One region of the Peribacillus sp. FSL E2-0159 genome, then DNA from elsewhere that is predicted to be linked to it. Evidence: riboswitches for the same ligand, from Rfam matches in the RefSeq annotation. Region 1 holds a riboswitch; the other holds the start of a gene.
What was found. Region 1 has a riboswitch for S-adenosylmethionine ahead of NYE63_RS02810 (sugar ABC transporter substrate-binding protein). Riboswitches for the same ligand answer to the same signal wherever they lie in the genome.
Positions count from the first base shown of each region.

Region 2: another riboswitch for S-adenosylmethionine. It lies ahead of metK (methionine adenosyltransferase); the one in region 1 lies ahead of NYE63_RS02810 (sugar ABC transporter substrate-binding protein).

Region 1 is NZ_CP152053.1:564,575-568,731, forward strand. Features, by position in the region: gene NYE63_RS02805 (GTPase domain-containing protein) at 1-1,334, shown strand, start outside; SAM riboswitch class I at 1,430-1,535, shown strand; gene NYE63_RS02810 (sugar ABC transporter substrate-binding protein) at 1,651-2,763, shown strand; gene NYE63_RS02815 (sugar ABC transporter ATP-binding protein) at 2,820-4,157, shown strand, end outside.
Region 2 is NZ_CP152053.1:5,199,332-5,203,488, forward strand. Features, by position in the region: gene NYE63_RS25360 (hypothetical protein) at 1-319, shown strand, start outside; gene NYE63_RS25365 (alpha/beta hydrolase) at 389-1,192, opposite strand; gene NYE63_RS25370 (gamma carbonic anhydrase family protein) at 1,403-1,921, shown strand; gene metK (methionine adenosyltransferase) at 2,167-3,360, opposite strand; SAM riboswitch class I at 3,523-3,685, opposite strand; gene pckA (phosphoenolpyruvate carboxykinase (ATP)) at 4,114-4,157, shown strand, end outside.

The DNA.
Region 1 (4,157 bases):
GGGAAAAAAGCGTGGAATCCGATTTCCAAGGCTATTTACATGGCAGTGATGGATTGATGTTCGTTCTTGATGCCCGGGCGCCTTTCACCGGCAGCGAACGGGATTTGTTATTGGAAATTCAAATGATGGCACCGAAACTGCCGATTCATTTCTTATTAAACAAAATGGATACAATATACAGTGATCAGGTCGCAGTCCGGATGGAAGACGAAACATGGGATAAAGTGAATGCATATTTCCCGAATGCGAAAGTATTCGCTTTCTCCAAACTTTATGACAGCAAGCAGCAATTGAAGGACCTTTCAGCTTTCCTTCAATCGAATTATCAAGATGATAATTGGAAGGAAAGAAGATCTGAAAAAATCCTAGCATTCATTCGTAAGACTTTATCTTATCTGTTAGAAAAACGGGCAGCCAATGAGCGGAAATGCGAGCATTCCATCTCTTGGAATGAACAGATGGAAGTCAAGCTGAATGGGGCGGTCAATCAACTGGCTGATTTGGAAAAAGAAAAAAGTGAAAATATCACAAGGTCGTATCGTCTGCTTAAGGATGAAGTGAAAAATCAGCTTTCTACTAAAATTCCTGAATTACTGAGGGATTGCTCTAAATCGTTAACGGAAAGCAGTGATTTCAGTCAGGTCCATGTACAGTTAAACCAGGAAATGAATGAGCGGATTCAAAACTTCATTTCTGATAAGATCATGCCTCAATATTACCGTTCTCTTCAAGACTGGATTGCCAGTTCCCAAATGGAGTTCTCACAAAGCCAGCAGTTTATGGATGAGATGAGTGCCGGATTCAATGATTTATACAAAGAAGAACGGATTACGCTGGCAGGTGACTTCAGGGTATTGGATGACTGGCGCCGTGATGCCGACCGGATGACAAGCAGTATCCGCATCGAAAACGTTAATATCCTTTTGCGCAGGACTCCATCACAATTGCTGCTTAAAGGAGCAGGGAAGCTGTTTGGAGCGATACCGCAAAATAAAGCCAATATGTACAATCGTTATAAGAAATACTTGGAAAGTGAAGATTACCTGGATGTTGCCGAAATGATCACGGAACGTTTCCTTACCCAATTTGGATTGTTTGAAAAATCTTTGGATCGGGACATCTCACTTTTCTATCGCAGTTCATTTGCTTTACTTCAAAAAACGATAGAGCAAACGCAGACTGAAATAAAAGACTACCAGGCTGCATTGGAGCATATGAAAGAAAATCCGGAAGTTTACCGTGACCCGATCACTTTGTTCGAAGTGAAATTAAGGCAGTTGGAGAGGCTTGAAAAAATTGAGAAAAAGCGTCTAGCCCAGCTTCAAAGAAAATAAAAAATAACGGGGAACATTTCAAATATTCAAAAATCTATTGACTTTACGACTATATCCCTATAAAGTGTTAATTACGAAAACGTAACACAATATATCTCTTATCAAGAGTGGCGGAGGGACTGGCCCTAAGATGCCCAGCAACCGTTCCATTAGGAATTGGTGCTAAATCCTGCAAAACAGAAATGTTTTGACAGATAAGAGAGGGACAAGTCTGCAAAACAGCCGATTAAACCTCTCTATATTAGAGAGGTTTTTATTTTGGGATTTACACCAACTTAACTGATAAGAATAATAAGGAAAAATGGAGGGAAACAAGATGAGAAGGTCTATTAAAGGGATATTTATTTCAGCAATCGCTTCGGCATTGCTTTTAACGGGTTGCTCTACAGGGCAGAGTTCCACAGAATCGAAGAAAGAAGAAAAAGTATCATTTGAAAATGTCCCGGAAAGATTTGCTGATGGGGATGGAGCCAGAATCAAAGTGATCCGTAAAATAGGCGGTGATGATCATACGGCTCAATACCTGGCGGGGGCAAAAGAAGAGGGAGAAGCACTGGGATTTCAAGTGGATACGTATACAGCAAATGGTGATACGGCTAAATTCCATGATGCGATAGCGCAGGCTTTGGAGGAAGATTACGACGGCTATATCATTTCCCATGGTGATGATGCAGCAACTGTGAATGACGTTCAAAAGTTGGTTGATGCAGGTAAAAGCGTTGTCACATTCGATTCAATAAGCGATCTATCTAAAATAGAAGGTGTGACATTAACTTCACAAGATGATGAAGCATTGGCAACACTGGCTTTTGATAAACTGATAAAAGAGCAGAAAGGTGAAGCGGCAATTGCATATCTTTGGGTGGACGGTTTTCCTCCAATGGTAAGAAGAAATGCAGTCTATCAGGAAAAATTAAAAGAAAATCCTGGGATTAAAGAAGTCGAAAGATTCGGAGTGGCATCTGCTGATACTTCGGTTCAGACACAAAATGCTGTAGCAGCAATGCTGAATAAATACCCTAAAGGTAAATTGGATGCCATTTTCGCAACATGGGATGCCTTTGCAATCGGTGCAGCCCGGGCGATTAAAGAAGCGGGCCGAGATGAAGTGAAGATATATGGAATTGATGTATCTAATGCAGATCTCCAGGAAATCCAATCAGCTGATAGCTCGTGGTCCTACACGGCAGCAGTCGATCCCAAGTTGATCGGTGCAGTGAATATGAGGATATTGGCTAAAAAATTAGCGGGAGAAGAAACGCCGCAAACATATGACCTGGATGCTTCACTTATTTCACAAAAGCAAATCCAAGCTTCAAAAGAAGCGGTAAACATGGCAAACCTGTCTGGTATTGTCGATGGCTGGGGTGTATCCACGGAATTTGAAGAAGATTGGATGAAGGTTTTGAAAGATCATTATAAAAAGTAAAAAGAGACACTCTCTTTCCAGTGAAGGGAGTGTCTGTTCAATAAGGGGGAATGGACATGGGCACGCAACTAGAAATGAAGAAGATTTCGATTGAATTTCCGGGGGTGAAGGCGCTGAGTGAAGTCGATTTTTCCGTACAATCAGGGACAGCCCACGCATTGGTCGGTGCAAACGGAGCAGGGAAATCGACGTTAATGAAAGTTTTATCGGGAGCCCATGTTCATTATTCAGGTGACATTTTTATTGATGGGATGAAGCGGGATATCCGCTCTCCAAAAGCGGCTCAGGAACAAGGCATTCAAATTGTTTATCAGGAAGTGGATACCGCCCTCATCCCTTATTTAACGGTTGGGGAAAATGTAATGTTGAATGATATGGTCCAAAACATGGGGAAAAAACAGAGAATCCAATGGAAAGAGCTGCACAACCAAGCCGCTAATATTCTTGAAGATATGAAAATTCGTGTCCCTTCGAAAAAGCTGGTAAGAGACCTTACCTTGGCTGAAAAACAGATGGTCCTGATAGCAAGAGCCGTTTCGACAGAATGCAAATTCCTGATTCTCGACGAGCCAACTGCTCCGTTAAGTCATACGGAGACGACAGAACTTTTTCGAATTGTAAATGAATTAAAGCAAAAAGGCGTGGGAATCATTTTCATTTCACATCGTCTGCCTGAGATTTTTGAAATTTGTGAGGAAATTACGATCATGAGGAATGGGGAGCGTGTCATGTGTCGGAAAAAGGAGGACATAACCCGTACCGAAGTGGTAGAGAACATGCTCGGGAAAACCATGGATGAACAGTTTCCTGAAGTGAATACTTCGATTGGCGACGTTATTCTGGAAGTGAAGGGATTGTCAGATGCAGAGAAAGTTAAAAATGTTAGCCTGAATATTAAAGCAGGCGAGATAATCGGCTTGGCAGGTTTGGTCGGGGCTGGGAAAACGGAGCTGTGTAAAACCCTTTTCGGTCATACTTCGATCACAGCGGGCGAAGTCATCCTGAATGGTCGAAAGCTTTCTATAAAATCACCGCACGAAGCAGTAAAAAGCGGTCTGGCACTTGTACCTGAGGAACGCAGGAAAGAAGGGGTCCTCGTTCAGGAATCAGTCTCGGCGAACTTGACCGCAGCCAGTCTCGGCAAATTCTGCAAGACGTTCAGCTTCGTGGATCGTAAGGCGGAAAAGGAAAAGGCGAAGGAAATGATCGCAAGTCTCGGCATTAAAACTCCTTCAGGAGAAGTGAATGTTGAAAACCTTTCAGGTGGTAACCAGCAAAAAGTTGCCATTGGGAAATGGCTTATGGCCGATGCGGATGTATACATATTCGATGAACCAACGAAAGGGGTCGATGTTGGAGCCAAGAAGGATATATTCGAATTGATTGCAAAGCTT
Region 2 (4,157 bases), 1.2 Mb from region 1:
GGATTTTGTCAGCTCGCTTAACTCATTGACAGAAAAACAAAATACCATGGAGGACCTCAAACAATTCGATCAACATTTTGATAAGTTTCTGCCACAGCTCGATTTAATGATTTCCACACAAAACCATGAAGCGATCATGAATATGAAAGCGACGCTTTTGGACCTATTCGCCAATGACTTAACCTTCAAATCGATTTATCTTCTATCGACCGCATTATCCAATAAAAAGGAACTTACACATTTAAACCAATTTATGTATCCGGTTACTTTCTGGGCACCGGTCATCAAATCGAACGAAATGCTTAAAAACGCAGGCTGATCCAAATAAAAAAAGCTGCCGAGATCTAAATTCGGCAGCTTTTTCATTTATCCTGACAGTATGTACTGATCAAACGACATACCCTAATATCTTTAAACGGTTTTCAACAAAACTCAGCGCGTATTGAAATACATCATCACGCTCTGGTTCATTGAAGATTTCATGATAAAGCTTAGGCCATTCCTTATATTGCTTTTCACTGGCCAAGTTATAATTAAACCACTCACGAACCGCCTTCTTATTCACGATTCGGTCATCTCCGCCCTGCATGACCAAAAGCGGCACATCCTGAAATTCAGGAATCTCTTCAAAAGCATCCTTCATGGCCTGTGCCAACTCGCGATACCAGCGTATCGAAACCTTCGTGATATATAATGTATCGTTTCTATCGGATTCACGAACTTCCGCACTTCTCGTCGCCATTTCAGGTGTCAATCCGGAATCTACCCTGAACATAGGCATCACGAAGTTCAAACCATGCGAGATGGTTGTAAGGAACTTCCGCGGCTTCGTCACGAGGCCCAAGCATGGAGAAGAAAGAATCACCCCTGCAATGTCCCATTCCTCTTCCTGAAGAAGGCGTATCGAAATCAAACCACCCATGCTGTGTCCAAGTAAAAAGACCGGCAACGAATATTCGTAAGCCTCTTCTATCCAGCTTTTCACTTCGTCCAAATACTCATCAAAGGAATCGATATGTCCCCGGTAGGCGCGAGTTGTCATACCCTGCCCAGGAAGGTCGCCCATGACGACATGGTATCCAGCTGAAAGCCACATTTGTGTTACCCACTTATAACGTCCGTGATGTTCCATTGCCCCATGAATGATGACAATGACGCCCTTTGCGTCTCCTTCTGTCTCCCATTTCCACATTCGAAATCCCCCTTTCACTTTTCACTTGTTGTAAACAATCCATGATAGTTAAAATAATATATATAAATTATAACCATATTCGTGATTTTCGACAAAAAAGAAATCTAACAAGTTGTACATTGCTATTATAAATAGCCAAGTGTATTTGCATACGGTATATTAAAATAATACATAAAAACATTCACTTCGGAAAGGAAATGATTGAAAATGATTATTTATCCGTATAAAGGCAAAGAACCTGAAATTGCTGAAAGCGCTTATATTGCTGAAAATGCTGTCGTGACTGGTGATGTCAAAATTGGCGACGAAACATCAATTTGGTTCAATTCCGTCATTCGCGGTGATGTATCCCCAACCATCATCGGGAAAAAAGTCAGTATACAGGATAACAGCGTCTTGCACCAAAGCCCAAATAATCCATTGATCATCGAGGATGAAGTAACCATTGGCCATCAGGTCATTTTACATAGCTGTAAAATCCGTAAAGGAGCTCTAATTGGCATGGGATCGATTGTACTTGATGAAGCTGAAATCGGCGAAGGCGCCTTCATCGGTGCCGGCAGTCTCGTTCCCCAAGGTAAAATCATTCCACCGAACATGTTGGCATTCGGACGCCCGGCTAAAGTCATTCGCGAAATCAACGAAGAAGATCGCCAGGATATGGAACGCATCGTACGCGAATACGCCGAAAAAGGACAACACTATAAAACGGCGGAACGAATAAAGTAACTCACGAGTAATTGACTGAAAGTTACGAGTATTGTACTCAAACTCACGAGTAAAAGTTCCAAACTCACGAGTAAACGCTCTAAACTCACGAGTAGCTGACCCAAACAAGCTTGTAATCGACCCTAACTCACGAGTATTGCACGTAATTTGAATTTCTTTATGATTTCTTGAATTATTCCCGCTGACGGCAAAATTAATCCATAAAAAAGGTGTCCCGCTAATTGCGGGACACCTTTTTATATGGATTACGCTTGTGCTTTTAATGTTTCTGCTTTGTCCGTGCGTTCCCATGGAAGATCGACATCTGTACGGCCAAAGTGTCCGTAGGCAGCTGTTTGTTTGTAGATTGGGCGACGAAGGTCAAGCATTTTGATGATACCAGCTGGACGAAGGTCGAAGTTAGCGCGAACTAGGTCAACAAGGACTTCTTCGCTAACTGTACCAGTTCCGAAAGTATCAATAGAGATTGATACAGGCTCTGCCACACCGATTGCGTATGCCAATTGAACTTCCGCTTTGTCGGCAAGGCCGGCTGCCACGATGTTTTTCGCAACGTAACGAGCAGCGTATGCAGCAGAACGGTCAACTTTAGTAGCATCCTTACCAGAGAATGCACCGCCGCCGTGACGAGCATATCCGCCGTAAGTATCAACGATGATTTTACGACCAGTAAGACCAGCATCCCCTTGAGGTCCGCCAATTACGAAACGGCCAGTTGGGTTGATGAAGTACTTAGTTTCAGCATCGATCAATTCAGCTGGAACGACTGCTTTGATCACATGTTCTTTTAGATCGGCTTGAATTTGTTCAAGCGTAATTTCTGCATCGTGCTGTGTAGAGATAACGATCGTATCTACACGTACAGGAAGGTTATTCTCATCATACTCCACAGTTACCTGTGTTTTACCATCAGGGCGTAAGTAAGGAAGCGTTTCATCTTTACGAACTTGAGCCAAGCGGAATGAAAGTTTATGCGCCAATGAAATCGGAAGCGGCATAAGCTCTTCTGTTTCATTACAAGCGAATCCGAACATAAGACCTTGGTCCCCTGCACCGATTGCATCGATTTCTTCGTCTGACATGTTTCCTTCACGAGCTTCCAATGCTTTATCGACACCAGCTGCGATATCGGCAGACTGCTCATCAATGGAACTCAACACGGCACAAGTTTCAGCATCGAAACCGTATTTCGCACGTGTGTAACCAATTCCTTTAATCGTATCACGAACGATACGCGGAATATCCACGTAAGCGGACGTTGTAATTTCACCGGCAACAAGTACAAGACCTGTTGTTACACTAGTTTCACACGCTACACGTGCATTTGCATCCTTAGCAAGGATAGCATCTAAAATGGAATCTGAAATCTGATCACAAATTTTGTCCGGATGGCCCTCTGTAACAGATTCAGAAGTAAATAGACGTTTCTTTGACATCATATTTCCTCCTTGGAAGTTAGTATGTTGTAGGCATAAGCCTGTTTTTACGGAACTCGTTTCCCTCATTAGTTTCAACTATAGACACAGAATTACTTATAAAAAACACAAAAACCTTCCCTGGCAAATGAGGAAAGGTTTAAAATTCTGTCTTCTATCCTTTCACTCTTATCGTTCAAGGGTTTTTTACCTTGCTCAGGTTAGCACCATCACCACTATTCCTTGAAGACCTTCGCTTTATTTTCGGCGATCGATCTTGGAGTCAAGTTCAATATGGCAGGTTGCTGGGTTTCAAAGGGCCTGTCCCTCCACCAACTCGGGATAAGAGAATCCGTACAATTTAAGATATTATCGTATCTAGCTGGAATTTGTCAATGCTTTTCTAAAAAGAACATTTCCACTCAGAATGGCGTTCATTTGAAAAAACATGTTGATACAACGTCCTAGAAGGGTTTAAAATGCAAAACACGAATAGAAATGTTGTAAATTGCCATTAATAATAAAGTATTGAGCATTCGAAAAATCGACACCCTGACTTTCCCAATAGACATATATTGCTTACTTACTTCCTATTAAATTAAAATTTTCTTCATGAAAGTATATGCGATAATCGTAACTCGGTCCCTGCCGGATTAAAATGATTAACGCGACCAACTGAAAATAATCACAAATTAAAAGAAATAGTATAGACTAATTAAATGAATGTGTTATACTAATTGTAATCTAAAAACTTAAACAAAGGAAGGTACCTCATATATGAATTCTGTAGATGTTTCTAATGAGTTACACCAATTATTAAC